3 regions of the Pseudarthrobacter sp. NPDC092424 genome follow, and region 2 is predicted to be linked to each of the others. Evidence: riboswitches for the same ligand, from Rfam matches in the RefSeq annotation. Region 2 holds a riboswitch; each other region holds the start of a gene.
The links. Region 2 has a riboswitch for S-adenosylmethionine ahead of ACIQCN_RS01705 (aminotransferase class V-fold PLP-dependent enzyme). Riboswitches for the same ligand answer to the same signal wherever they lie in the genome.

Region 1: another riboswitch for S-adenosylmethionine. It lies ahead of ACIQCN_RS11695 (DUF1737 domain-containing protein); the one in region 2 lies ahead of ACIQCN_RS01705 (aminotransferase class V-fold PLP-dependent enzyme).
Region 3: another riboswitch for S-adenosylmethionine. It lies ahead of ACIQCN_RS08620 (homoserine O-acetyltransferase); the one in region 2 lies ahead of ACIQCN_RS01705 (aminotransferase class V-fold PLP-dependent enzyme).

The regions. Positions count from the first base shown of each region.
Region 1 covers NZ_JBIVQC010000007.1:104,871-114,970, forward strand. The annotation lists gene ACIQCN_RS11680 (ABC transporter ATP-binding protein) at 1-24, opposite strand, end outside; gene ACIQCN_RS11685 (ABC transporter permease) at 21-1,706, opposite strand; gene ACIQCN_RS11690 (extracellular solute-binding protein) at 1,703-2,731, opposite strand; SAM riboswitch class IV at 2,970-3,085, shown strand; gene ACIQCN_RS11695 (DUF1737 domain-containing protein) at 3,099-3,371, shown strand; gene ACIQCN_RS11700 (rhodanese-like domain-containing protein) at 3,368-3,781, shown strand; gene ACIQCN_RS11705 (O-succinylhomoserine sulfhydrylase) at 3,778-4,986, shown strand; gene ACIQCN_RS11710 (EAL domain-containing protein) at 4,952-7,537, opposite strand; gene ACIQCN_RS11715 (glutamate--cysteine ligase) at 7,603-8,877, opposite strand; gene ACIQCN_RS11720 (UDP-N-acetylglucosamine 1-carboxyvinyltransferase) at 8,947-10,100, opposite strand, start outside.
Region 2 covers NZ_JBIVQC010000001.1:357,238-367,337, reverse strand. The annotation lists gene ACIQCN_RS01750 (DUF4097 family beta strand repeat-containing protein) at 1-77, shown strand, start outside; gene ACIQCN_RS01745 (helix-turn-helix transcriptional regulator) at 77-703, shown strand; gene ACIQCN_RS01740 (50S ribosomal protein bL37) at 793-867, shown strand; gene rsrA (mycothiol system anti-sigma-R factor) at 973-1,233, opposite strand; gene ACIQCN_RS01730 (sigma-70 family RNA polymerase sigma factor) at 1,230-2,021, opposite strand; gene ACIQCN_RS01725 (DoxX family protein) at 2,283-2,798, shown strand; gene aroA (3-phosphoshikimate 1-carboxyvinyltransferase) at 2,805-4,175, shown strand; gene rsgA (ribosome small subunit-dependent GTPase A) at 4,159-5,274, shown strand; gene hisN (histidinol-phosphatase) at 5,321-6,133, shown strand; SAM riboswitch class IV at 6,303-6,416, shown strand; gene ACIQCN_RS01705 (aminotransferase class V-fold PLP-dependent enzyme) at 6,452-7,861, shown strand; gene ACIQCN_RS01700 (class I SAM-dependent methyltransferase) at 7,979-8,737, shown strand; gene ACIQCN_RS01695 (metal-dependent transcriptional regulator) at 8,781-9,494, shown strand; gene ACIQCN_RS01690 (fluoride efflux transporter FluC) at 9,484-9,894, shown strand; gene ACIQCN_RS01685 (fluoride efflux transporter FluC) at 9,891-10,100, shown strand, end outside.
Region 3 covers NZ_JBIVQC010000004.1:152,079-162,178, forward strand. The annotation lists gene mmsB (3-hydroxyisobutyrate dehydrogenase) at 1-864, opposite strand, end outside; gene ACIQCN_RS08605 (LysR family transcriptional regulator) at 1,004-1,903, shown strand; gene ACIQCN_RS08610 (zinc-dependent alcohol dehydrogenase family protein) at 1,952-3,070, opposite strand; gene ACIQCN_RS08615 (MFS transporter) at 3,163-4,545, opposite strand; gene ACIQCN_RS08620 (homoserine O-acetyltransferase) at 4,728-5,843, opposite strand; SAM riboswitch class IV at 5,856-5,971, opposite strand; gene ACIQCN_RS08625 (VOC family protein) at 6,145-6,783, shown strand; gene ACIQCN_RS08630 (CPBP family intramembrane glutamic endopeptidase) at 6,884-7,663, opposite strand; gene ACIQCN_RS08635 (DeoR/GlpR family DNA-binding transcription regulator) at 7,665-8,453, opposite strand; gene hutI (imidazolonepropionase) at 8,489-9,700, opposite strand; gene ACIQCN_RS08645 (NAD(P)/FAD-dependent oxidoreductase) at 9,712-10,100, opposite strand, start outside.

The DNA of each region.
Region 1 (10,100 bases), on a different contig from region 2:
TCCGTGGGTCGGGGAACTGCTCATGGTGCCACCGTCCGGTCGCGGAGGCCGGCTGTGCGCCGGAAAAGGAAGTACACCGGAATAATGGCGACTGCGACGATCCCCAGCGCAGGCAGCGCCGCCTTTTCCCAAAAGTTCTCGCGGGCAAGCTCATATACCCAGACCGAAACGGTGGTGAATCCAAATGGACGCAGGAGCAGGACTATTGGCAGCTCCTTGACCGCATCGATGGCTACGAGAGCTGCGGCCACGGCCGCTCCGCGTCGGGCCAGCGGCAGGTGCACCCGCGCCAGGAGCCGCCCCGGCGAGGCGCCGAGGCTCAATGCGGACGCCGTCAGCGCGGGTGAGATCTTGGCAAAGCTTGCGTCCACGGCCTGGTAGGCGGGTCCCAGGAAGCGCACCACGTAGGCGGCGAGGATGCCGGCCACCGAGCCGGTCACCAGGAGTCCGGTACCGCCCGGCACACCGGCACCTTCCAGGAACCCGTCGAGGTTGGCGAAGGCAATGAGCACGCCGATGCCGATCACGGCGCCAGGAACGGCGTAGCCGAATGTGGTGGCCTGCGCGGCAGAGACCACCACCGGCCCGCCGCCCAGGCGCACGCTGTGGCCGATCGCGAGGGCAAGTGCAGCGCATGTCAGGGCGGCGATCCCCGCGACCACCACGCTGTTCAGCAGGTAGCCCGGGAAGCGGGGGTCAAGCACCGGTCCCGTGGCGGACACGGCCTCGCCAACAGCCCAGGCGGCCAGCCTGGCAAGCGGGAGAAGGAAACCTGCGGAGAGCACAGCCAGGCCGGCGAACATCGCGGCCCAGCCGGCCCAGCCGGACAGTTTCTGCGGCTGCAGCCCTTCTCCCCGGCCGGCTTTCTGATGGAACCGGGACCGCCCGCGGAACAGGCGCTCTGCGGCGAGCACGGCAACGGCAAAGAGGAGGACCAGGACGGAGAGCTGCGTGGCCGCGTGGAAATCGAAGCTCCCCTTCCACACGAGGTACACCCCGACGGACACCGTTTGGACGTTGAAGTACTGGACGGTGGCAAAGTCCGTGAGGGTCTCCATCATCACCAGGGCCAGGGCCGCGGCCAGGGACGGCCGGGCGAGAGGCGCCAGGACGCGCCACAGCGTCCGGCCACGACTGGCGCCCAGGGTGCGGGCGGCGTCATACGTCGCAGCGCCCTGCTCGCTGAACGCCGTCCTGGCCAGGAGGTAGACGTACGGGTACAGGGTCAGCGACATGACCAGGACCGCTCCGGGCAGGGAGCGCACCTCAGGGAGCCAGGCCCCCGGCCCGAAGATGGAGCGCAGCATGGCCTGTACCGGGCCGCCGACGTCGAAGGTGGACAGGAAGACGAAGCCCAGTATGTAGGCGGGCATGGCAAGGGGCAGCACCAGCGCCCACGAAAGGACGTTGCGGAGCGGAAAGGTGTAGGCGGTGACCAGCCAGGCGAGTCCGCCGCCCACCAGCAGCGTTCCGGCACCGACGCCGGCCATCAGCAGCACGGTGGTGAGCACCATTGCACCGAGGTCGCGGGGCACGGTGCCGCTGCCCAGCGTACCCAGTCCGTCCACCAGGACGGCAACAACAGGCGTAGCCACCAGGACGGCCACAAGCAGGACCAGCGCAGACCAGAGCGGCCGCCCGTTTCCTGCCAGCATCCGCCGCCGGGCCGGCGCTGCGGATGCGGTCAGGACAGCCGGTCCACTCACTTATATCCTGCCTCGGCAAGCAGCTCGGTAGCCTCCGCGTTCAGGTCGCCGTAGGCTTCGGCGTTCAGCGGCATGCGCTTGAAGTCTCCGAAGCCGGCGATCAGCGGCTCGGGCTTGGCAGACGGATTGACCGGGAACTCGTGGTTTGCGTCCACGAAGGCGTTCTGTCCCTTTGTGGCCAGCCATTCGATGAGCTGCTGGGCCTCGGCCGCGTTGTCGGAGTTTGCGGCCACGCCCGCGCCTGAGATGTTCACGTGCGTACCGGCACCGCCCTGGCTGGCCCAGAACAGGTCAACGCCGAAATCCGGGTCCGACTCCAGCTTGCGCGCCAGGTAGTAGTGGTTGTTGATGCCCACGTCGCAGGCGCCGGCGTCAATCGCCTCGAGCAGCAGGACGTCATTGCTCATGATGTCCACGTCGTTTGCAACCCAGCCCTTGACGATCCCAAGGGCCTTCTCCTTGCCGTGGAGGCCGATCAGACCGGCCACCAATGACTGGGTGTAGGAAGAGGTCGCGTCGCGCATGCAGAGGCGGCCCTTCCACTTGGGGTCCGCAAGGCCCGCGTACGTGTCCTTGGCGTCAAATTCAGCTGGATCCACCTTGTCCGGGTTGTAGGTAATGGTGCGGGCACGCATCGCCAGCCCGAACCACTTCCCGTCGGGGTCACGCAGGTCCGACGGGACCGCCTGTTCGAGGGCAGCGGAATTAACGCTTGCCAGCACATCCTGCCGCCCGGCGTTCCAGAGGTTGCCCGCGTCGACCGTCATGAAGATGTCGGCGGGGGTGTCTTTTCCTTCTGCCTTGAGCCGCTCCAGGAGCTCCGCGTCATCGCCGGTGATGAATTCGACGGAGATGCCGGTTTCCTTGGTGAACTCGCCGAAGGCACCTTCAAGGTCGTAGTGCCGGGCCGAATAGATCTGCAGGTCCGCCGGCGCCTTGCCGATCCCCAGCACGCCGCAGCCGCTCAAGGCGAGGGCGGACACCGCGAAGGCGGCGCAGGCAGCGAGAAGCTTGGGTCGATGCATGAGGGGGCACTCCTGGAAGAAACGGCCGGGGCCGCGCGAAACTGACACAAAAGGAAGGTTAGCGTTACCTTACCAGAGGCCGCGGCGGCAGAAGTATATGGGATACGTCACGCCAGCGCCGCCGCCACGCCGTACGCACGCCATCGCCGGTGGACGCCCCTGAACGCGCGCAGTTCGATTACGGAACATGACGACGACGGCGGTGCGGGCATGGGCGCCGGATGTTACGTTTTGGGAGAGTAATGAGAATCGGCGCCAAGCCCTGACTGGCCGGTCGGCAACCCTCCCTTTCGCGGCGGGGTGCCTCAGGTGAATACTCGGCATATCGACCCATTCGAGCTGCAAGCGTGAGAGAAGGAGTTCTGTCGTGTCTGACGCATCCGCCCCTGAAGAAAAGTTGTCTTACCGCCTGATCACGGGCCCTGATGACCGCGCCTTCTGTGAGCGCATTTCCGCCGCCCTGGCCGAGGGCTACGTCCTGCACGGCAGCCCCGCGGCCACGTTCAACGGCACCGGAGTCATCGTGGCGCAGGCCCTTATCCTGCCGGCCGCCATCGCATCTGCCGATGCGGCCGTTGCCACCGCAGTCGAGGACCTGGAATCGCCGGACCTCGAGTTCGACGGCGAGGGCCACGCGTGAGCTACGCGGGCGACCTCACCCCGCAGGAGGCCTGGGCCAAGCTGGAGCAGGGCGCCATCCTGGTGGATGTGCGCACGGAGGGCGAATGGGCGCATATCGGCATCCCTGACACCAACGCCACGGACAACGACCCGCTCTTTATCCAGTGGACTTTTCCCGGCGGAATCCCCAACCCTGACTTCATCAAGGACCTCCGGAGCCAGGCACCAGAGGATTCCAACGCGGAACTGCTGTTCCTGTGCCGCTCCGGCCAGCGCTCAATCTCCGCCGCCATCGCTGCCACGCAGGCCGGCTTCACGTCGTACAACATCCTTGAGGGCTTCGAGGGCGTCCCGGACCGGCACGGTGAGCGGACGGTTAATGGCTGGAAGAACAGCGGACTGCCCACCAACCTGGGGATCGCCGAGTGACGTTCAACCCCGATGCCGCCGCCTGGAATCCAGATACCCAGGCGGTCCGCGGCGGCCTTGACCGCACCAACTTCCAGGAAACGTCCGAAGCTGTCTTCCTGAACTCCGGCTTTGTCTACGAGTCGGCTGCCGCCGCGGAGCGGGCGTTCACAGGCGAAGACGAGCGGTTCGTGTATTCCCGCTACGGCAACCCGTCCGTGGCCACCTTCCAGGAACGGCTGCGCCTACTCGAAGGCACCGAGGCGTGCTTTGCGACGGCGTCCGGCATGTCCGCGGTGTTCACCGCCCTCGGCGCCCTACTGGCGGCCGGGGACCGCGTGGTGGCTGCCCGCTCGCTGTTCGGGTCCTGCTTCGTCATCCTCAACGAAATCCTGCCGCGCTGGGGTGTGGAGACCGTGTTCGTGGACGGCCCGGACCTGGACCAGTGGCGCGACGCCCTGTCCCGGCCCACCACCGCCGTCTTCTTCGAATCCCCCTCCAATCCGATGCAGGAAATAGTGGACATCGCGGCGGTCAGTGAACTGGCGCATGCTGCGGGGGCGGCCGTCGTCGTCGACAATGTCTTTGCCACTCCCCTGCTGCAGCGGTGCGGCGACCTGGGCGCCGACGTCATTGTCTACTCGGGTACCAAGCACATCGACGGGCAGGGCCGGGTGCTGGGCGGAGCGATCCTGGGAACCCGGGAGTTCATCGACGGCCCGGTGAAGCAGCTGATGCGGCACACCGGTCCGGCGCTGTCCGCGTTCAACGCCTGGGTGCTGACCAAAGGCCTGGAAACCATGGCGCTCCGTGTCAACCACTCTTCCTCCACAGCCCTGCGCCTGGCCGAATGGCTGGAGGAACAGCCTGCGGTCCGGTGGGTGAAGTATCCGCTGCTGGCGTCCCATCCGCAGTACGACCTGGCAGCCAGGCAGATGCGTGCCGGGGGAACGGTGCTGACGTTTGAGCTGGCGGCGTCCGACGGCCGGACCGGCAAGGACGCGGCTTTCGCCCTGCTGGACGGGCTGCGCATCATCGACATTTCCAACAACCTGGGCGATGCGAAGTCGCTCATCACGCATCCTGCCACCACCACGCACCGGGCGATGGGGCCGGAAGGGCGGGCGGCGATCGGGCTGAGCGACGGCGTTGTCCGGCTGTCAGTTGGCCTCGAGGATCCGGACGATCTCGTCAGCGACCTTGAACAGGCCCTGAAGCAAATCTGAGGCAGTCCCGGCCCTGGGAAGGCTCCGCCGCCCGGGCGTACTGGGCACGCAGCCAGTCCTCGACCGCGGCGCCGGGAAGGGGCCGGCACCAGTGGTAGCCCTGGCCGAGCCCCGCGTTAAGTCCTGCCACCTCGCTCGCCTGCCTATCCGTTTCCACGCCTTCGGCCACGACCACCAGGTCGAGCGCCGCTGCCATGGAAATGATGGCGGCCACCAGGCCGCGTTCCCGCGCGGAGCCCTCCCGCCCCAGCGGGCTGATGAAAGACCGGTCGATTTTTATGACGTTGGCCGGTATCCGGCTGAGGTAGCTGAGTGCGGAATATCCGGTTCCGAAATCGTCCACGGCGATGCCCACACCCAGTTTCCGGAGCCGTTCCAGGACCTGGATGGAGCCGTCGAGGTCACCCACCAGTCCGGATTCGGTGATTTCAAGCACCACGGCGTCCGGCTGGATCCCGGCCCGGGCTATTGCGTCCTGGACCTCATCGAAGATTGAGGGGTCCTGCAGCTGCCTGGCGGAGATATTCACCCCTATGGCGAGGTCGCCGGCCCCAAGGAGCCGCTGCCGCCAGACTTGGGCCTGCTGCAGGGCCTCCCGCAGCACCCAGGCGCCGATTCGAAGAATCAGCCCCGATTTTTCCGCGATGGGGATGAATTCCCCGGCGGTCACCATCCCCACGCCGGGCCGGTTCCAGCGCACCACGGCTTCAAGGCCGATCGGCCTGCAGTCCTCCAGGTCAAGGATCGGCTGGTAGTGCAGTTCCAGTTCGTCCCGTTCTATTGCCCGGGAAAGCTGCGACTCGATGTTGATGACCTCAAGGGCCCTGTGCTGCATCTTCTCGTCAAAAAGGAACGCGGCCCCTTTCCCGTCGGCTTTCGAGTGGTACATGGCAGCGTCGGAGCGGTGCAGGAGGGAGGCCGCCGTATCCCCCGGCTCCGAGAGGACGACGCCGATGCTCACGGAGACAAACAGCTCATTTCCCTGGATATTGAAGGGGTCCTGGACAGCTGTCGCTATCCGGTCCGCTATCTTCCTGGCATTTTCCTCATCCGTATCGCTGCAGACGACCACAAATTCGTCCCCGGCGAACCGCGAGGCGGCGTCCTGGGCGCGGATGACTCCCGAAAGCCGTGCGCCGAACTGGGCGAGCAGGCTGTCACCTGCAGCATGGCCCATTCCATCGTTGATGAGCTTGAACCGGTCCAGGTCCAGGAAAAAGACCGCCACGGCGCTTCCGGTCCTGTCCGCGTCGGCAAGGACCTGATCAAGGTGCGCAAGCAGCCTGCTTCGGTTGGCCAGGCCGGTCAACGGATCGATGAAGGCCAGCCGTTCGAGCTCCGCCTCGCTGCGTTTCTGTGCACTGACATCCATCATCGACCCCACGAAGCGGATGGCCTGCCCGGGCTGGCTCCGGACCACATGGCCCCTGGCGAAGACGTCCATGTAGCTGCCGTCCTGCCGGCGGAAGCGGTACTCCCTGCTCCACATTTCCCCGTCAGAGCCAAAGAGGCTGGCCAGGGAATCCAGGAGGGGCTCCTTGTCCTCCGGATGAAGCCTGGATTCCCACCATTCCCCGGTGTGAACGAATGTCTGGCCGACGATCCCGAACATGGACCGGACCGCGCCGTGCCACACGGTCCTCCCGGTCTGCAGGTCACTGTCCCAGAGGACCTCCTGGGTGGCGCGCATGGCCAGGCGGTACCGCTCTTCGCTCCTCCTTAGCGCCTCCTGGGCCCTGCTGCGCTCGGTGACGTCGCGGGTGATGCCGCGAAAGCCGACCGGTTCTCCGTTCCTGTCCTGGATCAATGAGGCCGAGGTGGAGACAACACGCTGTTCACCGTCTTTCCGGGTCAACGTCCACTCGAAGCCCGGATCCGGAGTTTCGCCGGCACGTATCATCCTGAAATACCGGGCTATCCTGGCGGCTTCGGCAGGCCCGGAAAAGTCCTTGTTGGTCAGCGTCAGGGCCTCCTCGCGGGAGCAGCCGAAGAGTACGCAGAGTGCGTTGTTGGCAAAGGTCAGGTTGCCGGCCAGGTCGGTCTCGAAATACCCTTCGGCGATCTCTTCCAGGATCTTGCGGTAGTATCGTTCACTTTCCCTCAGGGCTACTTCCGCCTGGCGGCGCTCTCCGATGTTCTCTGCAACCCCGTACACGCCCACCACGGCCCCGGCAATGATGATCGGCATGTTCGTCACTGCGATATCAACGCGGTGGCCGTCCCTGTGCAGGTGGGTGGACTCGTAGTGCTGGGGTTCCCCGGCGGCTGCCCGCTTGAACGCGGCGGCAGTCCGGGCGATCTTCTCCGGGACAACAAGCTGGTGGAACTGCAACTTCAGCAGCTCCGCCTCGGTGTAACCCGTCAGTTGTTCGCACGCAGGGTTGGCCGAGAGGAACCTGCCTGACAGGTCGAATGAGTAGACGGCGTGGGGATTGTGTTGGAAGAGGGATTTATAGCGTTCCCGGGCCTCATCCAGGGCACGCTCGACTGAAGCCCTCCGGCCAACTTTCCCCCTGAACCGCCACCTGCTGATCCTGCGAACCGCGAGCACCCCCCAAGCATTTGAACCCCAGCCTACGGCACGACAGGGGGCCCGAGCGGCAACTCCCCGACACCCTAGGACTGGCGGACCCTAAGGAGGTCCGGGACGGCGTCCAGATCGGAGGGGTCGGGCGCGCCGCGCATGGTCACGTTCACAGCATGCTGCACCACGGCACCGAAGCCGAAGTCCTCCGGCTGCGACTGTGCAAGCATCCTGTCCCGGATGCGGCGCTGCTCTGCCGCGCCGGTACCGCGCGCAATGATGTCCTCTACGCCCTGCCGTGCAACCGCCAGTTCACCCTGCTCGTCCAGGACCGGCGCGAGGTAGTCGACCAGGGACCGGACTACGTCCGCGGCGCGCGCCGGCCTGAATGTACCGAAGTCGAGCAGTTCCCCGCTGAGTCCGCTGCTGCTGGCCTGCCAGGACGCCATTCTCAGCAACACGGTCGGCACCGGTGCGGGATCCACTCCCGCCCGCCACTCCCGGCTGGCCGACTCCACCAGCGCCCGGACCAGCAGGGCGATCAGGGCCGCATCTTCGGCCCGGAGGCAAACGTCCGCCACCCGGACTTCCACCGTGGGGTGGTTCCGGGAGAGCCTTGCGTCGAAATAGAGCATGCCCTCGTCCAGCATGACCCCGCTGTCCAACAGTCGGGTGACCACGCGCCGGTACGCCGGGTACGTCCCGTAGATTCCCGTCGGCCCTGCTGTCGGCCAGCGGTTCCAGGCCTGGGTCCGGTAACTTTCGAAGCCTGTCTGCTGCCCGTTCCAGAATGGCGAGTTCGCGCTGAGCGCGGTGAGGACTGCGAGCTTGTCGCGGATCCGGTCAAGAACGGCAACGCCTTCGTCCGGCGTTTCAACATATGTGTGGACGTGGAACCCGCAGGTCAGCTGTTCCTGCGCCGTAAGGCCGAAGCGTTCCAGCATCAGCGCATAACGCGGGTCCGGAGTGGTGTGCGTTGCCGAGGCCAGCGGTGAGGTGGCCAGGGCCGCCACGCGGGCGTTGCTCTTTCGGGCTGCGAGATCCGCCAGGGTACGGCCGGCCCTGATCTGCTCAAGAAGTACCCCGTACTCCCGGCATGGCCGCGTCTGCGTCTCGATCTGCTCAAGCTTCAGCTCGGCGCTCAAGCCCATCTCTTCGTCGTCGTAGACCGTCTCGTCCCGCTTCTCCAGCGAGTGCGGGTCGACATCCCGCGTCTCGAGCACCTGCGGCCCCGGAGCATGGGAAACCTGCGGGGCGTCGTCGGCGGCCATGCGCCGGCCGGACAGCATGGCGTCGGCCAGGGCAAGCGGCTCCCCCGTTTCGGGGGAGACGATCAGAAGCTCTTCCTCAACGCCGAATGTACGCATATTCACATTCTGCTGCAGCCCGGGGCATTTGCACGGCCAAACGTGCAATTCATGACGAAGCGTGAATGCCTAGTCCTGGAAATACTCCACCTTGGCGCCGATGGTGTTCAGCCGCTCGGCCAGGTCCTCGTAGCCGCGCTCAATCACGTAGATGTTCCGCAGCTCCGATACGCCGCGGGCCGCGAGCATGGCCAGGAGCAGGCACGCCGCGGGACGCAGTGCCGGCGGGCAGCCCACCTCGGCGGCACGCCACTTGGTGGGACCGTTGACGTAGATACGGTGCGGATCCAGCAGCTGCACCTGCGCACCCAGCCGGTTAAGTTCCGTGAGGTAGATGGCGCGGTTTTCGTAGACCCAGTCGTGGATCATGGTCTGGCCGTGCGCGTTGGCCGCGATGACTGCGAAGAACGGCAGGTTGTCGATATTGAGCCCGGGGAACGGCATGGGATGGATCTTGTCCTCGGGCGCCCGCAGCTCCGACGGCTTCGTGGTGACGTCCACCAGGCGGGTGCGGCCGTTCCGGGCCATGTACTCACCCGAGACTTCCAGCTGCTGGCCCATCTGCTCCAGCGTGGCCAGTTCAATCTCCATGAACTCAATCGGCACGCGCCGCACGGTCACCTCGGAGTTGGTGACGATGCCGGCGGTGATCAGGCTCATCGCCTCGATCGGGTCCTCGGAGGGGAAGTATTCGACGTCGGCCTCAATCCGCGGGCGGCCGGTGATCCGGAGCGTGGTGGTGCCGATACCCTCGATGTCCACGCCCAGCATCTGCAGGTAGAAGCACAGGTCCTGAACCATGTAGTTGGGGCTCGCGTTGCGGATCACGGTGGTGCCCTCGCGGTGCGCCGCAGCCATGATGGCATTTTCGGTGACGGTGTCGCCGCGCTCGGTCAGCACGAAGGACCGTTCGCGGGTGTCGGCGGGCGGGGCCTGGACAGTGTAAAAACCGCCGCCAGCTTCCACGGACAGGCCGAATTGGCGCAGCGCCTGCATGTGGGGTTCCACGGTGCGGGTGCCCAGGTCGCAGCCGCCCGCGTACGGCAGCCGGTATTCGGCAGTCTCGTCCAGCAGCGGCCCCAGCAGCATGATGACGCTGCGCGTGCGGCGGGCGGCGTCGATATCCATGCCGGCCAGGTCCAGGACGGCCGGTCGGCGCAGGCGGAGGTCGGTGTCGTTGAGCCAGGTGCATTCGACGCCGATGCTCGCGAGCACTTCGACGA
Region 2 (10,100 bases):
TGCGGACCAACTCGGTGTCCGGAGCAACGTCCGTGCTCCACCGGCCCGCGCCGGGAGACGCGGAAGCAGGCCTCTGATGCCTCCCGTGTTCGCGCACGGTGCACTACGCCTATACCTCCTGGCCCTGCTTGAGTCGGGCCCTAAACATGGATATGAGCTGATCAAGGCGCTGAAGGAGCGGTTCGGCGGCACGTACTCCCCCAGCGCGGGGACCATCTATCCGCGCCTGGGGAAACTGGAGGCCGAGGGCCTCGTGGCCACCGAATCGGCGGGCCGCCGCACCAACTACCGCATCACGGCTGCGGGCCTGGACGAGCTGGAGCGCCGGCGGGACGAGCTTGCCGGGGTGGAAAACGACATCTCCGCGTCGGTGCGGCGGCTGGCCGACAGCCTGCGTGAAGACATCCGCAGCAACATGCGCGGCCTCCGGGCAGACCTTGCCGCCACGGCTGAGGCGGCCAGGGTCGCGGCGCAGTCAGCAGCCCAGTCAGCGGAGATGCGCCTCCCCGGCGGCCGCCTGCCCCCGCAAACCGGGCGGCCGCTCAGGGATGCCGAGGCCATGCTGCAGGAGTTCCGCGACGGAATCCGCGCTGAGCTGCGGCTTCGCTCCCGCTACCAGCCCCTCAACCCGTCCACCGTTGAAACGATGCGCACGGTCCTGGACCAGGCGGGCACCGCCATCCGCAACTCACTGGACGCCTAACGGCCCGTGCCTCCCGGTTCGCGGGCACCTTGCAGATGTGGGAGACTTGAGGGCAGCTCTTTTGAGTACCAACAGTAAGGAGGCCAGCTATGAGCAAGCGTGCACGCAAGCGTCGTGACCGTAAGCGTGGCGGCGCGAACCACGGGAAGCGCCCCAACACCTAGGCACATGCCAGGTAACTTGGTTACAGCAAAGGACCCCGGAAACCTCATTGGTTTCCGGGGTCCTTTCTGTACGGCGCCCAGGCGGCCGGACACCCGCCCTGGCAGTTACGCGTCGACCGGCCGGATCGAATGTATCCGGTCCAGGATCGCGTTCTTCAGGTTCTCCGGGGCGGCCTCCGTGCAGGAACGCTTGACCACTTTACGGATGACGCACTCGAGGTCGTACTGTTCACTGCACTCCGGGCACTCGTCGAGGTGTGTCTTGATCTCCGTGAGGTCCTCCCGGGTCAGTGCGCCGTCGAGGTACTCGTAGATCCGTTGCATCCGGGTGTCATCGCAATCGCCCAATCCCTGGCAGTCGCTCATTTTCCGCTCTCCTGTTGTGTGCTTCCTGCCGCGTCCCCTGGCTCGGCGGCGGCCTTGAATCCGCGCTCGGCGGCGTATTCCCCGAGCATGTCCCGCAACATTTTCCGGCCGCGGTGGAGCCGGGACATCACCGTACCGATGGGGGTGTTCATGATGTCTGAGATTTCCTTGTAGGCGAACCCCTCCACATCGGCGAAGTACACGGCCAGCCGAAATTCCTCCGGAATCTCCTGCAGTGCGCGCTTTACGTCCGAATCCGGAAGGTGGTCCAGCGCCTCGGCTTCAGCGGACCTGAGGCCGCTGGACGTGTGCGACTCCGCCCGCGCCAGCTGCCAGTCCTCGATGGTGTCCGAGTTGGACTGCAGCGGCTCGCGCTGGCGTTTCCGGTAAAGGTTGATGTAGGTATTCGTGAGGATCCGGTAAAGCCAGGCCTTGAGGTTGGTCCCGGGCTTGTACTGGTGGAACGCCGAGAACGCCTTGGTATAGGCCTCCTGCACCAGGTCCTCGGCGTCGGAAGGGTTACGTGCCATCCGCATGGCGGCCGAGTACAGCTGGTCCACGTACTGCATGGCATCCCGCTCGAACCGGGTCCGCCGCTCTTCCGCGGACTCAGTGGCGACGTCCACCGGTTCTTCCGGGGCGGCAGCGGCTGGTCCTGCCGCGGCGGACGGTTCCTCATAGGTGGCCGGGACGGCCGGATCCAGGGTGCTCATTGCCCTCAAGTCTACTGGCAGGCCGCGCCCCGGTGGCGTGCCGTATTCCGTCGGACCGGACAACAATGCGTCCATCTCCACCGGACCTGGCGCGGAGACTATGTCCGTTACGCTTCCCAAGGCCCACCCCGTTCCTGTCCATCACGCAGGCTGCAGGCCGCGGAGCGCGTTCGGGCGCCGGCAGCTGCTGCCTGGAGTGTGTCCGTGCTCTTGTGCGGTCCTGCGGTTGCGGACCTGCTCTACGTAACCCCGCGCCTTGGGCAAATATTCCCCAAAAGTGCAAGACTAGAACGGACTCCCCCGCTTTATGCGGCTCGTCCATCCAGGAGGAAACCCATGTCCTTGACCCGTATGCTTGCACGGCCCATGCTGGCCTCCAGTTTTGTCCTGGCCGGAATGGACAAGCTCAAGAATTCCGATGACACCGCCCGGCAGCTTTCTCCGTTGCTCCGCAAAGCCGCCGCGGCACTGCCGTTCCAGGCTGATGAGAAGGCCCTTGCGCGCGTCATCGGCGGTACCCAGGTTGGCGCCGGGATCCTCTTCGGAATGGGCAAGTTTTCCCGCCTCTCCGCCGGCCTGCTGACCGTGGTCTCGCTCCTAAACACCTTCGTGGAATGGCGCAGCGCCGATATCAGCAGCAAGGAAGGCCGCGAGCACCGGCGCAACCAGCTCCTGAAGAACCTCTCGCTCAGCGGCGGCGCCCTCCTGGCCTCCGTGGACACCGCAGGCAAGCCGGGGCTGGCATGGCGCGCGGAGCACCTTGCGGCGGACGCCCGCAGGACCACAAACAAGAAGATCCACAAGGCCGATAAAGCCGTTCGCCGTGCCGTCGGGCACGCCACGGGGGCATAAAGCCGAATGACCGCAGCACCCGCAGCACCGGCCGGCACCGGAGCGCCCCTTCCCCATTGGCCCGCACCGTTCGCGTCGCGGCCCGTCAACGCCACCCTCACGGTCCCCGGTTCCAAATCGCTGACCAACCGGTACCTGGTGCTTGCCGCGCTGGCTGACGGCCCGTCCCGCCTGCGCGCACCTCTGCATTCCAGGGATTCGGCCCTGATGATCGAGGCCCTGCGCCAGTTGGGAGCCACCGTCACAGAGGTCCCCGGAGACGGGGCGTTCGGTCCGGACCTGGAGGTCGTTCCGTTCAGTGCCGACGCGCCGGCGGCGGACGTGGCCATCGACTGCGGCCTGGCAGGCACCGTGATGCGCTTCGTCCCGCCGCTTGCGGCGCTGCGCAAAGGGGCCGGCGTGTTCGACGGCGACCCCCACGCCCGCAAGCGGCCCATGGGAACCATCATCGAGGCACTGCAGGGGCTGGGCGTCGCGGTATCGGCAGAAGGGGGAGGCACGCCGTCGTCCCTTCCGTTCGTAGTGGAAGGCACCGGCGAAGTCCGCGGCGGCCACCTGGTGATCGACGCCAGCGCCTCGTCCCAGTTCGTGTCCGCCCTGCTCCTGGTGGGTGCCCGGTTCACCGACGGCCTGCACCTGGAACACTCGGGTGGCCCGGTCCCCAGCCTGGACCACATCAACATGACTGTTGCCGTCCTGCGCGGCGCCGGGGTGCAAGTGGACGACTCCACGCCCAACCACTGGGTGGTGCAGCCCGGCTCGATCCGCGCCTTCGACCAGCGGATCGAGCAGGACCTTTCCAATGCCGGCCCGTTCCTTGCCGCGGCCCTGGCGACCGGCGGAACAGTCCGGATTCCGGAATGGCCCGAGCGGACGCAACAGGTAGGCGACCTGTGGCGCACCATCCTCGCTGACATGGGCGCGGACGTGACCCTTCGCGACGGAACGCTGACGGTCACCGGCGGCCAGGAAATCAAGGGCGGCGATTTCGCCGATACGAGCGAACTTGCCCCTACCGTGGCGGCCCTCTGCGCACTGGCCTCCGGCCCATCGAGGCTGAGCGGCATCGCGCACCTCCGCGGCCACGAGACGGACCGGCTCGCCGCGCTCGTGACTGAAATCAACCGGCTGGGCGGCGATGCCGAAGAGACCAGCGACGGCCTGGTGATCCGTCCGGCCCCGCTGCACGCCGGCGTCGTCCACAGCTACGCGGACCACCGCATGGCCACGGCCGGTGCCATCCTTGGCCTCGCCGTGGAGGGCGTGGAGGTGGAGGACATCGCCACCACGGGCAAGACCATGCCGGACTTCCCCAGGCTCTGGTCCGGGATGCTCGCGCAAGGGGCGGAGGGTTCGGGCAGTGGCTCGGAGCACTGACTCCTGGGATGAATCGGATGTCCGAATCCGGCCCAGCAAGAAGGGCTCCCGGCCGCGCACCAAGGACCGGCCGAGCCACGATGACGCCGTTACCGGCCGCATCATCACGGTGGACCGGGGTCGCTATACGGCCGTAGTGGACGAGGATTCCGCCTCCGAACGCGTGATCATTGCGGCACGGGCACGGGAGCTGCGGCGCTCCCCCGTGGTGGCCGGGGACTTCGTGTCACTGGTTGGCGATGTCTCCGGCGAGCCCGATACGCTGGCCCGCCTGGTCAGGATCCAGGAGCGCCGCACCCTGCTGCGCCGCAGCGCCGATGACACGGACCCCGTGGAACGCGCCGTCGTGGCCAACGCGGACCAGCTGGTCATCGTGGTCGCCGCCGCCAACCCGGAGCCACGGACCGGGTTCATCGACCGCGCGCTGGTGGCAGCGTACGACGCCGGCATCGAGCCGATCCTGCTCGTCACCAAGGCGGACGTCAAGGATCCTGCGGAGCTCCTGTCGAATTACACGCACCTCGAGTTCCCCGTCATTATCAGCCGGACGGCCGACGACCGGGCCTCGGGAATCGACGCCCGCTCCGATGACGGGCTGTCCGCCCGCCTGGACAGCGAGGCCGTTGCCCGCCTCCGCGCCTACCTGGACGGCAAAGTCACCGTGATGCTGGGCCATTCCGGCGTGGGCAAGTCCACCATGGTTAACGCCCTGACCGGCGCGGAGCGGGCCACGGGCGGCGTCAATGCCGTGACCGGCCGGGGACGCCACACGTCCTCATCCGCGCTGGCCCTCCGGCTTGCTGAAGCTCCCCCGGGCAGCTGGATCATCGACACCCCCGGGATCCGCTCGTTCGGGCTGGCCCACGTGGACCCCGACCGGATCCTGCGCTCGTTCCCGGACCTCTCGCCCGGGATCGAGGACTGCGAACGGGGCTGCAAGCACACCGCCAGCGCCGTGGACTGCGGGTTGGATGCCTGGGTCAAAGAAGGGCACGCAGGACCCACCGGCACCGCCCGGCTGGCGTCCCTGCGCCGCCTCCTTGGGGCGGATCCGCGCAACGAGGCACAGGAAGCCAAGGAACTCGGCAGCGTCACCTGACGCCGGATCTCCCAGCAGATCCGCGCGCAGACGGTAGTTTGGAAGCATGATCCAACCCGCTTCGAGCTACAACGATGACCTGCGCCTGGCCCATGTCCTGGCCGACTCCGTGGATGACCAGACCATGAGCCGCTTCAAGGCACTTGATCTCCATGTGGAGACCAAGCCCGACCTGACGCCGGTCACCGACGCGGACAAGGCCGCCGAGGAGGCCATCCGCGGCCAGCTCTCCCGGTCCCGTCCGCGCGATGCCGTGCTCGGCGAGGAATTCGGCAGCACCGGCCACGGCTCACGCCGCTGGATCATCGACCCCATCGACGGCACCAAGAACTTTGTCCGCGGAGTACCGGTCTGGGCCACCTTGATCGCACTCGTGGACGAGGGCGAACCGGTGGTCGGGGTGGTCAGCGCTCCCGCCCTGGGCAAGCGCTGGTGGGGTGCCAAGGGTATGGGTTCCTACACCGGCCGTTCCCTGGCGGCAGCAAGCCGGCTACGGGTCTCCAACGTCTCCAACCTGGCGGACGCATCCCTGTCCTACTCGAGCCTGGGCGGCTGGAAGGAACGGGGCAACCTGGACGAGTTCCTGGGTCTGACCGAAGACGTCTGGCGCACCCGGGCTTTCGGGGATTTCTGGTCATACTGCATGGTGGCGGAGGGTTCGGTGGACATCGCCTGCGAACCCGAACTGAACCTGTACGACATGGCCGCACTGGTGCCTATCGTGGTGGAAGCCGGCGGCCGCTTCACTTCGCTGGAAGGCCAGGACGGGCCTTTCGGCGGGAATGCGCTGGCCACCAACTCCATCCTGCACACTGAAGTGCTGCACCGCCTGAACCCCTACCTGGACGACCTCCTCTAGCTTCACCGGACCTTTCCCGGCCGAAGATTACGATGACGGGCGCCCCGAACTGAGGCGCCCGTCGTCGTTATATTCGCCCAAAGGAGCTATCAGCGGCTGCGCGTAACAATCGCCTTAACATTGCGGCCCGCTTCAACCTTGCCCGCCGGATGTCCTACGCTCTTAACCAGGTCACGAGTGCCAGCGCTAAACCCCGGTTTGCTGGCCGGCAACCCTCCATTCGCGGTGGGGTGCCCCGGGTGACGACCAGGCCGGTCCGGAGCGGATGCGGCAAGCGCGGATTCCCCGTTTGTGGAGTCCTTTCCCAGTGAGGTCTCTGTGACAAGTGCCACCGTCACCCCCGCCCGTCCGGCCCTGCCCGCCGACGCCCGTATTGAAGCAGCGGCCCGGCCGCTGGCCGCCGTCACCGGCGCCGAAATCCAGGCGCCCCTGATCACCGGCGGACACGTCCGCTATGCGAACCTCGACTACGGCGCCTCCGCCCCGGCGCTGTCTGTGGTCTCGGCTTACCTGAACGAAATCCTGCCCTACTACGCCAGCGTGCACCGCGGCGCCGGGTATGCGTCCCAGATCAGCACGTCCGTTTACGAGAACGCACGGAACATCGTGCGGAAATTCGTGGGCGGCCGGCCGGACGACTCGGTCATCTTCACCCGCAACACCACCGACTCCCTGAACCTGCTTGCCGGCTGCCTCCCGCTTACCGGCGGCCGGCCCGACGGGGACGTCCTCTACCTCGACATCGAGCACCACGCCAACCTGCTGCCGTGGCAGGGCGTCCCGCACCGGAGCATCGTGGCCGCGGACAGCATCGCCGGAACCCTGGAGGCCGTGCGCGCCGAACTTGAGCAGGGCGGCGTTAGCCTCCTGGCCGTAACGGGCGCCTCCAACGTCACCGGCGAGATCCTCCCGGTGCGCGCCCTTGCCGCGCTCGCCCACCAGCACGGCGCCCGGATTGTCGTGGACGCCGCCCAGCTCGCGCCGCACCGCCGCGTGGACATCGCAGCGGACGACGTCGACTACCTCGCCTTCTCGGGACACAAGCTCTACGCGCCTTTCGGCGCCGGAGTGCTGGTAGGCCGCCCCGACTGGCTGGATGCCGGCACCCCCCACCTCGCCGGCGGCGGCGCCGTCACGGAGGCAAAGCTCGACGGCGTCAGCTGGGCTACCGGACCGGCCCGCCATGAGGGGGGCTCACCCAACGTGCTGGGCGCCGCCACCCTGGCGCGGGCCGCGCAGGTCATCGCGGGACTGGACCAGGAGCGCTGGCACGCCCATGAGTCGGCCATTCGGTCTTTCCTGGTGGAGGGCCTGCAGGAGATCAGCGGAGTGAGGGTGCACCAGATCTTCAATGACTCCAACCCGGAGACGGACACCATCGGCGTGGTCAACTTCTCGGTGGAGGGCTACGACGCCGGGCTCGTGGCGGCATACCTGTCCGCCGAGCACGGCGTGGGCCTGCGCGACGGCCGCTTCTGCGCCCATCCACTGCTCAAGCGCTTGGGACTGCCGTCCGGTTCACTGCGGGCCAGCTTCGGTGTGGGTTCCCGGCTGGAGGACGCGCAGCGCCTGCTGGCCGGCATCCGGGCCCTCAGGACCACCGGCCTCGGCTGGGACTACGTGGTGGACGCCGGCCGCTGGGTGCCGGCCAACGACACCCGGACCTACCCGCACTGGGCGCCGAACACCCCGGGTACCGCCGGTGCAGCTCCCTGCACGGACACCTGAGTCCTGGACCGGACGGGGCCTGTGCCGCCGGCCGGTTCCATGTTGCTGATGCGGTAAATTCGAGGGGTAATCCTCGGCGCACCAGCTGCCCGGGCACGGGAAACGGGAGGCGGCACGGTGGTTCGGGGTGGCCCCAAGCTAGATCACGGACGACGCCAGGAGCTGGGCAGCAGCTTCCGTTCCGGCGGCAGCCACTACCAGCGGGTGCGGCCCGGATATCCCGAAGACGCAGCCCAATGGGTGGTTCCTGAAGGGGCACGGGACGCACTGGACGTTGGAGCCGGAACCGGAAAATTCACCGCCCTCCTACTGAATCGGGGATTGGCGGTGACGGCTATCGACCCGTCCGCAGACATGCTGGCCCAACTGAAGTTCCACTGCCCTGGTGCCACGGCGGTGGCGGGGACAGCGGAGGCGACAGGCCTGCCCGGCGCGTCGTTCGACGTCGTCACTGTGGCCCAGGCATGGCACTGGTGCGATCCGCTGGCGGCAAGCACCGAACTGGCGCGTGTGCTGCGGCCGGGAGGCATCCTGGGTCTCGTGTGGAACCAGCTGGACACGTCTGTGCCGTGGGTGCACCGCCTGTCGCGGATCATGCACGCGGGGGACGTGTACAAACCTGACTTCCGGCCGGTGGTGGGGCCCGAATTCAAGGGCCCGGAGGGGCACGTCACGCACTGGCAGGACACCGTGACCACCGAGGACCTGATGGAGTTGGCCAAGTCGCGCAGCTATTACCTGCGGGCAGGCGAGGCGACCCGCGCCAAAGTGCTGGCGAACCTGGACTGGTACCTGCACGACCATCTGGGCCACGCCGCCGGGCTCGACCTGAAGCTGCCCTACCTGACGTTGGCGTGGCGCGCCGCCAAGGCCTGACCCTTGCCCTGCCGTGCCGCCCCGCACCCGGTAGGCTTGACCTGTGAAGACCAGCGCGCCCTCCTCCTCCATCGAGGACTACGTTAAGGTCATCTACTCCTTCACGGAGTGGCAGGACAAGGCCATTACGTCCTCGCAGCTCGCGCAGCGGCTGGGCGTTGCAAATTCTTCGGTGTCCGAGATGGTCCGCAAACTCAAGGACCAGGGCCTGGTGGACCACAAGCCCTACAGCGCCATCACGCTGACCGACGCCGGGCTGCGGCTGGCGCTGGCCATGGTGCGGCGGCACCGTCTGATCGAGACGTACCTCGTACAGCAGCTCGGCTACAGCTGGGACGAGGTCCACGACGAGGCGGAACTGCTGGAGCACGCTGTATCGGACACGTTCATCGAACGGGTTTCGGCCAAGCTGGGCCATCCGCTGAGGGACCCGCACGGCGACCCGATCCCCTCCGCGGACGGCCAGGTCATGGTGCCGCGGGCCCACCTCATGGGCGAACTCGATGAGGGCCACACCGGCAGGATCACGAGGATCAGCGACGACAACCCGGATCTCCTCCGGTATCTGTCCGCCGAGCACATCGACATCGACGATGAAGTCGAAGTGCTGGGCCGGCGTCCCTTCGGAGGAGCCTTAGTGGTGCGGATCCGCAATGCCGGCCGAAGCAGGGACTACGACTTCGCCGAGGAGATCACGTCAGCACTCTGGGTCCACACGGACCACCCGCATCCCGGCTGCCTCCTGGGTGACGGCTGACGTGTGGCGCGCCTGGCTGGCAGTGGCTGCAGGCGGCCTCCTCGGCACGGAACTGCGGTACGGCCTGGGGTTGGTTTTTCCGGAAGGTACCGGATCTGTTCCATGGACAACACTCCTTATTAACGTTGCAGGAAGCTTTGCCCTCGCCGCATTGACCACGCTCTGGATGGCGCGGCCGCAGACATCCTTCTGGCTGCGTGCGGGGATCGGCCCGGGGCTGCTCGGATCCTTCACCACCTTCTCCGCCGTTATGTTCTCCACCGACCAGCTGCTGCGGGCTGGTGAACACCAGGCGTGGCTGCTGTACCTTGCCCTGTCGCTGGTGTTCGGCCTCGCCGCTGCGGGGGCCGGCTGGCGCCTGGGCCGGTTGCTTGCGTGTCCTGCGGAAGTCACACCATGACGGCGGTGCTGGTAGGCCTGTTCGGGATGGCAGGCGCCCTGCTCCGGTTTGCCGTGGACAGCTGGTTTGCCCACCACAGCGCACGGCGCAGCGTCCGCGGGCCCGGCAGATCGGGGCGGCAGCACTGGCCGTGGGCTACTCTGCTGGTCAACGTGGCAGGCTGTTTCCTGATCGGGCTGACCTACGCCGCCACGGAAAGTCCGGCC
Region 3 (10,100 bases), on a different contig from region 2:
GATCATGGAGCAGTCCTTGCCGGACTCCCCCGCATCGATCAGCCGCTGGAACAGCTGCTGGACGTGCTTGCCGATTTCCAGCGGAGTCCCGGTGTCCTCTGCTGCGCTGATGGCCAGGCCGATGTCCTTGTTGGCCAGTTCCGTGGTGAAGGTGGGGGCAAAGTCGTTGTTGGAGGCCGCCGTGTCCACCACACCGGGGACGGGGTACCACGTCCGCAGTGCCCAGCTGTCCCCGGAGGACACCGAGGCGATGTCCCAGAAGACCTGCTTGTCCAGGCCCAGGCGGTCGGCCAGGACGGCGCCTTCGGCGGTGGAGGCCAGGTTGATGAAGAGCATGAGGTTGTTGCAGATCTTGGCGGCCTGGCCGGTGGTGGCACCGCCGGTGGGAATGATGTTCGCTGCCATGGGGCGGATGTATTCGGTGGCGTCGGCCACCGCGCCGTCCTCGCCGCCCACCATGAAGGTCAGCGTGCCGGCCTTGGCCCCGCTCATGCCGCCTGACACCGGGGCATCCACAAAGCGGAAGCCGGCGGCAGCTGCGGCGTCGTGCAGTTCCTGCGCCGAGGCGATGTCGATGGTGGAGGAATCCACCAGGAGGGTGCTGGTGGACGCGTGGGCCAGGACGCCGTCCGGGCCCAGGTACACGGCTTTGGCGTGCTCGCCCTTGGGAAGCATGGTGAAGACGACGTCGGCCCCCTCCACCGCCTGGGCAATACCGGCGACGGGCTTGACCCCGCCGGCCTCCGCAGCGGCCACGGCGGCGGGGTTGAGGTCGAAGCCCCGTACGTCATGCCCCGCCTTTGCGAGATTCACTGACATGGATCCGCCCATGTTTCCCAACCCGATCCAACCGATAACTGCCATGTGCAAGCTCCTTCGCTTCTGTCCCGGCCGCCTTGGCCGGAATGGTCTGTGTCCACCATCACATGCTGCTAAAGTGCAATCAAGGTAAAAAATCACAGATGCCATGTGCATTGATGCACAGGCTTGGAGGGCGGAACACGTGGGCAGTCTGCCGAGCCCCGACGATTTGCTGATTCTGCTGACGGTGGCGAGGCTGGGCCGGTTCAACGCGGTGGCGGAGACACTGGGCACCACGCATACGACGATTTCGCGGCGCATCCTTGCCCTGGACCGGCAATTGGGCGGCCGCACGCTGGAGCGCAGTCCGCACGGCTGGGAACTGACGGAACTCGGCGCCTCCGCCGTGGCGGCGGCCGAGGCGATCGAGGAGACGCTGGGTACCCTGGCCGGCGCCATCGGCCAGGAGCGCGATGCGCTCTCCGGGATGGTGCGGATCAGCACCTCGGACGGTTTTGGCGCCGACTTCGTCACCCCTGCGCTGGTCCGGCTGCAGCAGCGCCATCCGCTGCTGAACGTGGAGATGCTCAGCGCCACCCGCAAGGTCAGCCAGAACAGGTCCGGCGTGGATCTGGAAGTGGTGGTGGGGGGAACGGACGTGCGGAATGCACAGACCATCTTCCTCACCAATTACTACCTCCGGCTGTACGCCAGCGCCGGCTATGCGGCCCGGCGGGGGGTTCCGGACACGCCCGACGACGTCGGGCAGCACGGCTTCGTCTCCTACGTTGAGTCCGCGCTCCAGGTGGCGGAACTGGGGCACCGGTCCTCGCAGCTTCCGATGCCGAAATCGAGCTTCCAGGCCACCAGCATCTTCGCCCAGGTCGAGGCGGTGCGCCAGGGCGCGGGCATCGGGCTGCTGCCGAGCTTCATGGTCAGCCGCGACCCCGATTTCGTTCCGGTCCTGCCGCACGACTTCGAACGGCAGCTGCCCATCTGGGCCGTGGCCCGGCCGGAGTCGCTGCGCTCAGGACGGGTGCAGGCGGTCATTACGGCGCTCAAGGAAGAGGTGGCCGCGCGGCAGGACCTGCTCGCGTCCTGAGGACAGCATCCTTCCGGGCCTTGCGTTGATGCGTGCGCCCGGGCCGGCTCAGGGCTGGAAGAGCCGCCGCACTACGCGGCCGGCCGCGAGGGCGTCCAGGCCTTCGTTGATTTCAGCCAGGGGCCGGGTGTCCGTGTGCAGGAGTTCCACGGGCAGCCGTCCTTCACGCCAAAAGCCCAGGTAGCGCGGGATGTCGCGCTCCGGGACCGCGTCGCCCATGTAGGAGCCCAGCAGCCGCTTGCCCGCGCCGGCGAACTGCAGGGCCGGGACCGTCAGTTCCGCAGAGGGATGCGGCAGGCCCACGGACACCACTGCACCCCCGCGGGTAACCTGCTCCAGGCAGGACGCGATCACGCGCGCGGAACCTACGGCCTCCACTGCCACGTCCACGCCGTCACCGGTGGCCTCCGCGATCAGCCGGGAGGCATCGTCCGGAGTTCCCGCCGCCGTGGCTCCGCAGTCCAGGGCGAGCCGGTGCTTGCCCTCGTTCGGGTCGATGGCAATGACGGAGGCCGCGCCGGCAAGGCGTGCTGCCATGACTGCCGAAAGCCCCACGGCGCCGAGGCCGAAGACGGCGACCGACTGGCCGGCGTCGACCGCTGCCGTGTTGAAGACCGCGCCCATGCCGGTGAGCACTGCGCAGCCGAACATGGCCGCCACGGTGTCCGGGATGCCGTCGTCGATGACCACCACCGACTCCCGGGCCACTACCGCGTAATCGGCGAACGCCGAGACACCCAGGTGGTGGTTGATTCGTTCCCCGGAGGCCGTCCGAAGCAGGGCCTCACCGTGCAGCAGGTCCCCTGAGCCGTTGACCTCGGCGGCACGGTGGCACAGGGCAGGCCGGCCGGCCCGGCAGGCGCGGCAGTCGCCGCAGCTGGGAACGAAGACCAGCACCACGTGGTCGCCCACGGAGACACCTTCGACGCCGGGTCCCACGGCCTGCACCCGTCCTACCGCCTCGTGTCCCAGCGCCATGGGAAGCGGGCGAACGCGCGATCCGTCCACCACCGAGAGGTCCGAATGGCAGAGGCTGGAATAGGTGATGGCGATGCCCAGTTCCCCGGCGCGCGGCTCGGGGCGGTCAAGCTCCTCCACCACCAGGGGACGGGCATCTGTGTAGCTGGTTCCGGCGGGAACGGTGTTGTAGAGGACAGCGGCTCGCATGGCGGCTCCTTGCTGTGGATGGTTCATGGCATGCAGCTGCCCGGACCCGGAAACCGGATCCGGGCAGCTGCCCTGGCTGGTGTCGCCGTGGGTTACTTCTTGGACGCGGCGAGCAGGTCCGCGGTGCCCTTGGCATCCGCAGCGTCAACGTCGCGCAGCGAGATACCCCGGGTTTCCTTGAGGAAGAAGACCGAGATGGCCGTGACGACGCAGGCTCCGAGCAGGTACAGCGCCACCGGCGTGGAGGAGCCGAAGTTGCTCAGCAGGGCCGTGGCGATGATCGGTGCCAACGAACCGGCAACGATCGAGGTCACCTGGTAGCCCAGGGATACGCCGGAGTAGCGCATCCGGGTGGGGAACATTTCGGCCATGATGGAGGGCTGGCCCGCGTACATCAGGGCGTGGAAGATCAGGCCGATGGTGATGGCTGCCAGGATAATCATGTCGTTGGCGGTGTCCATCATGGGGAAGGCGAAGAATCCCCAGGTGCCGCCCAGGATGGCGCCGGCCATGTAGACCGGACGGCGGCCGAAGGCATCGGACATCTTGCCCACCAGCGGCACCGTGCAGAAGTGGATGAAGTGGGCCACCAGCAGCAGGAGCAGGATCCGGGACGTGTCCGTTTCCACGACGACCTTGAGGTAGGTGATGGAGAACGTCACCACCAGGTAGTAGAGGATGTTCTCGGCGAAGCGCAGGCCCATGGCGGTGAAGACACCGCGCGGGTAGCGGCGGAAGACCTCTGCGACGCCGTAGCCCTTGTTTTCAACGGCAACTTCCTTGCGGGCCTCGATGAAGATCGGGGCGTCCTGGACTTTGGTCCGGATGTAGTAGCCGATGATGACGATCACCGCGGAGAGCCAGAACGCAACACGCCAGCCCCAACCGAGGAAGGCCTCCTGGGAGAGCGTGGAGGACAGGGTGAAGAGGACGCCGGTTGCCAGCAGGTTGCCCATGGGAACTGCGGACTGCGGCCAGCTGGACCAGAAACCGCGCGACTTGTTCGGGCTGTGCTCGGCCACGAGCAGGACGGCGCCGCCCCACTCACCGCCGACGGCGAAGCCCTGCACGAACCGCAGGAAGACCAGCAGGGCCGGTGCCCAGTAGCCGATCTGCGCAAACGTGGGCAGGCAGCCCATGAGGAAGGTGGCAACGCCCACCAGGATGATGCTGAGCTGCAGCAGCTGCTTGCGGCCGAACTTGTCGCCAAAGTGGCCGAAGACAATGCCGCCGATGGGGCGGGCGACGAATCCGACGGCGTACGTCACGAAGGCGGCGATGATGCCGTCCAGTTCCGTACCCGAATTGGGGAAGAACGTCTTGCCGAACACCAGCGTGGCGGCCGAGGCGTAGAGGAAGAACTCGTACCATTCAACGACCGTGCCGGCCATGGAAGCCGTAACGACCTTCTTAAGGCCGCTGGCCTGGACGTCAGGTTCCCCGACCCGCCCTGCGGCTGACTTTTCCGTACTCATTAATGAACTCCTTCGGCGTCTACGTCGACGCCAGATGCGACCAGGATGAGGCAATGCGATGTGATGTACACAACATACCGCCACTTCACACGAGTATGGCCTTTCTACAGGCGCAACCTCAACGGCAAATAGTGCAGAAGGCATCTGCATAAATGCACACAGGAGGCTGCAAGGGGCCCGGATTATGCGCCGAGGTGATCACGCAGCCGGGCGCCGAGCTGGCCGATCTCGGTCAGGAAGCCGTCATGGCCGATGGGCGCGGCAATGAGGTGGACGTCCACCTCTCCGGGCAGGGCGGCGGCGAGCTCGCGCGACTGCTCCGGAAAATACAAACGGTCGGAATCCACCGCGGCCACGAAGAATCTCGCGGTAGTCCGGGCCAGGCTTTCCGCCAGCGATCCCCTGCCGCGGGTGACGTCGTGGCTCATCAGCGCCTCGGTGAGCACGATATAGCTGTTGGCGTCGAAGCGCCGGACCAGCTTGGCGCCCTGGTGGTCGAGGTAGCTTTCCACCTGGTACCGGCCGCGCCCAGCCAGGGTCTCCGCCTGCAGCGGAGCTTCGCCCGCTTGCGGGTTGCGGCCGAACCTGCCGTCAAACTCCTGCGCGGAACGGTAGGTGATGTGGGCGATCCTGCGGGCCAGCGCAAGGCCGCCCTCGGGGAACGCGCCGTCGTAATAGTCGCCGTCGTTGTAGTTGGCGTCCTGTCGGATGGCGAGCGTCTGGGCCTGGGCAAAGGCGATCTGCTCGGCGGTGCTGGCTGCGCCGATGGCGATGACCGCACAGCGATGGACCCGCTCAGGGTAGGTGACGGCCCATTCCAGCGCCCGCGCCCCGCCCAGGGATCCACCCAGCACTGCGAACCAGGACCGGATGCCCAGCTGGTCGGCGAGCCGCGCCTCGGCCACGGTGCTGTCGCGCAGGGTCACCAGCGGGAAGCGGGAGCCCCAGGGTTTCCCGTCCGGAGCGGGCGACGACGGCCCGGTGGACCCGTAGCATCCGCCCAGGATGTTAATGGCCACCACAAAGAATTTGTCCGTGTCCACGGGCGCGCCGGGGCCGGCGAGCTCTTCCCACCAGCCGTCCTCGTCCGTGTCGCCGCGCGTCACGTGGGTACTGCCGGTCAGTGCATGCTCAATAAGGACGGCATTGGAACCGTCGGCATTCAGGGTGCCCCAGGTCTCATAGGCCAGCGTGACATCCGGCAGGAATCCGCCGGCCTCCAGCTCCATCCCGCCAATGCCTGCGTAGCGGACCACGCCATGCCGGGGCCCTGCGGTACGGGGAACGGTGACTGTCATATACAAACCTCTTCTGCGCGCTTGCCCGCCGCCGGGAGGCCGGCAGGCCAGGTCCTCACCCGGGGCACCCCGCCGCGGAAGGAGGGTTGCCGGCCAGCAAGCCGGGGCTGTTGCTGGCACTCATGACCTCCCCCGAGTGTATGAAAGATCCCCCGGGCGGCGCCACGCATGTGACCCGTTATGACATCCGGCGTCACGCCGGCGCGCCCTTCCGGGTGGTCGTCCGGGACGGCTCCCCGCCCATTTCCAAGTAAGGCGATCCTAAGCTGAGAGCCCGATCACAAAGTGCCAAGATGTTGCCATGCGCATGGATCACGTCTCTTACGCCTGTGAACACGATGGCCTGGCTGCCACCACTGACCGGATTTCCTCCGCCCTTGGCGTCGAGGCGGTTAAGGGCGGGGTGCATCCCCGCTTCGGGACGCGCAACATGATCATCCCTCTGGCGGGCCACAAGTACCTTGAGGTCGTGGAGGTCCTGGACCACCCGGCGTCGGACAAGGCTCCGTTCGGCCAGGCCGTCCGCTCCCGTTCCGCGGCCGGCGGCGGCTGGATGGGCTGGTGCGTCGAAGTGGACGACCTGGCACCCTTCGAGGAGCGCCTGGGCCGCTCCGCGGTCAACGGCAACCGCAAGTTCCCTGACGGCCGCGAACTGGTCTGGAAGCAGATCGGCATCCTGGGCCTGATCGCTGATCCGCAGGTCCCCTACATGCTCAAGTGGGAGGGGGATCCCTCGCTGCACCCCTCGAACGCCTACAACAGCAGCCTGAAAATGCGCTCGCTGACCATCGCCGGCTCCCCCGAGCGCGTCACCGAATGGCTCGGCGAGCCGGTGGAACGCCCGTTGGAAGACGTGGCCGTGGACTGGGTGGCCCCACACGGCACCCCGGGCATCCTCGCCGTCACGTTCGAGACCGCCACTGGCCCCGTCACGATCTGACCGCACCACAGCTTCGGCCGCCATCAGCGGGTGACAACGGCGTCACCCACCGATGGCGGCCGAATTCTCTTTAAGCCAAATTCCCTTCAACCGCGCTGAATCAGCCCAGGCCCACGGCACGGCCGAAGAGGCTAAAGCCGACGAAGGCCACCGTGTCCAGCAGGGCATGGGCGACGACCAGCGGCATGACCCGGCGCGTCCGGGTGTACAGCCAGGCGAAGACGATCCCCATCACCACGTTTCCGATGAAGGGCCCAAACCCCTGGTACAGGTGGTAGGTGCCGCGGAGCAGGGCGCTGACGGCAATGGCAGCCGGCACGCTCCAGCCGAATTTTCCGAACCGGTCCAGCAGGTAACCCACCACGATGACCTCCTCCACTACCCCGTGGCGGACGGCGGACAGGACCAGTACCGGGACCGTCCACCAGTAAGCGTCCAGGGCGCTGGGGACGATGGCGGTGGTGATACCAAGTGCCCGGCCGGCCGCGTAGAGGCCCAGCGAAGGCACCCCGATCAGGGCGGCCAGCCCCAGTCCGTGCAGGATGTCCCGGCCGGGGCGGGCCAGGTCGAAGCCCAGTTTCCGGAAGGCTGACCCGCTCTGGGCAGGATCCCCGGTGCCTGCCTGCCGCTGGCCCGTGAGGAAGTAGATCACCAGCAGCACCGGGACCAGGGCAAAGATAATGTCCAGCAGCTGGTAGGCCAGGTCGAAGTACTCGCGGCTGCTCTGGGAGCGGTTCAGCGTGGACGTGCCTTGTGCCAGCGGCGCGCGGGACATCTTGTCCAGGAGCTGCACCACGGAGTACACCGCCGACTGGCCCAGGGACAGGCCCAGGACGATGAGGACTTCGAATGTGAGGCGTCGCCGCGATGAGACCAGCATGTCAGGCAGGCGCCACGATCACTTGAGTGCCACTGGCTTCGAAGGCGGCCTTGTCACGCGCGGAGATCCCGGCGTCGGTGATGAGCCTGGTGAAGTTGTAGCCGTGCATGGTGGCGAAGGCGCGGACCCCCACCTTGGAGGAATCGGCCAGGACGTAGGACACGCGGGCCCGGCTGGCCAGGAGGGTGTTGACGGAAGCTTCCCCTTCGCCGGTGTTGGTGGGCCCCACCTCGGGATCGATGCCGTTGACGCCGATGAAGGCGATGTCCAACACCACTTTCTGCATGATGATGTCCGTATAGGGGCCCACCAGTTCGTAGGAACGGGGGTTGAGGATGCCGCCGGTCACCATGACCTTGATGTTGGGCCGGACGGCCAGCTGCCCGGCGATATTGATGGCGTTGGTGACCACGGTGAGGGTGGGCTGGTTGGACGGCGCGTTCAGGTCCTCGCGCGTGGCCAGGATCTGCGCCAGCACCGTGCTGGTGGTGCCGCCGCACAGTCCGATGACGGCACCGGGGGTAATCAGCGCGGACGCGGCCTGGGCGATCTGCTGCTTGGCCTCTGCGTGGTCGTCCCGGTTGTACCGGCCGGGAAGGTCATAGGCCAGGGCACCGGTGGTCGCCCCTCCCCGCGTGCGGGTGAGCAGCCGGCGCTTGGCCAGGCTGTCCAGGTCCCGCCGGGCGGTGGCGGGCGAGACGTTCAACGTGTTGACGATCTCCTCGACTTCCACCTGGCCTGTCCGGGCCAACAGGTCCAGGATCGCCGTGAGTCGGTCGGTTCGGGTCATGCGGCCTCCGGGGATTGCAGTCTGGGGGCCGGCTGCTACGCCACCCGTACGCCGGCCCGCCACACAGCGTACGTCAGCGGCATGCCCGGACGGTAGGCGAGGTGCGTGGCGGAGGGAGCGTTGAGCAGGTGAAGGTCCGCGCGGTGTCCGACGGCGATGGAGCCCACCGCGCGTTCGCCGTCGGCGTCCTTTCCGGCCTCCCGATGGAGGGCGAGCGCGCCCCCGTAGGTCGCGGCCCGGACGGCCTCGTGAACGCTCAGCCGCATCTGCAGGACTGCCGTAGTGACGCAGAAGGACATGGAACTGGTGTACGAGGTGCCGGGGTTGCAGTTGGAAGCCAGCGCCACCTGGACGCCGGCGTCCAACAGGGTGCGGGCGGGAGCCAGCGGCTGGCGGGTGGAGAGGTCGCATGCCGGAAGGCACGTGGCCACGGTGCCGCGGTTTCCGGTGCCCGCGGCGGCATCCCAGCCGGTCCAGGTATCCGCGAGCGCGGCAACGTCCCGCTCCGACAGGTAGTTGACGTGGTCCACGCTGGCCGCTCCCACTTCCACCGCAAGCTGCACGCCCGGGCCTTCGCCCAACTGGTTGCCGTGCACCCGCAGTCCCAGTCCGGCGTCGCGGCACGCCAGCAGGACCCTGCGGGACTGCTCGGCGGTGAAGGCCCCTTCCTCGCAAAACACGTCCGCCCACTTCACATAGGGGCGGACGGCGTCCAGCATGGGGCCGCACACCAGGTCCGTGTACGCCTCCGGGTCCTGGCCCGCCGGGACCAGGTGCGCGCCGAGGAAAGTCACTTCGTCCGCGACGGTGGACGCGATGCGGGCGCTGCGGGCCTCGTGCTCCACGTCGAGGCCGTAACCGGTCTTGGTTTCCAGGTAGGTGGTGCCCTGGGATGCCGCTTCCGCCACCCGCCCCACGGCCAGCCGGGTCAGGTCGAAGTCGGAGGCCTCCCGGGTGGCCCCCATGGTGACGCCAATGCCGCCGGCGGAGTAGGACTCCCCCGCCATGCGTGCCTCGAACTCCGCGGTACGGTCCCCGGCGAATACCAGGTGGCTGTGCGAATCCACCCAGCCGGGCAGCAGGGCCCGGCCTCCGGCGTCCACGGACTCATCGGCGGCCGGGGCGTCTCCCGCAGAACCGATCCAGGCGATCCGCTCCCCTTCCACCACCACGGCCGCTCTCTTCAGGACCCGGTGCTCCAGGTCCTGGGTCATCAGCTCGGCAATGTTCGTGATCAGGGTGCTCATGCAACCATTCTTCAGCGCCGGATGGACCAGCGCGTGGCTGCCACCGCCTGCGTTGTCCGGGATTCCGGACTGCCTCCAGCCGCCTGGCCGGCCAGGATTTGCGCCGCGGCGAGTTCGGCCAGGGCCGAGGAGGTCTGGAAGCCGTAGCCGCCCTGGCCCGCCAGCCAGTAGAAGCCCGGCGCTTCGGCATCGAACCCGGCTACCGGAATGCCGTCCGCAGCCTCGGTCCGCAGCCCGGTCCAGGATCTCCGCACGGCCGTGATTCCCAGCGTGGTCACCGTGTTCAGCAGTTCCACCAGCCGTTCGACGTCGTCCGGGCGCGGCCGTGCATCCTCCGGGCCGCTGGGCACGCTTTCGGACGGTGAAATCAGCACATCCCGTCCTTCAGCGCGGAAATAGA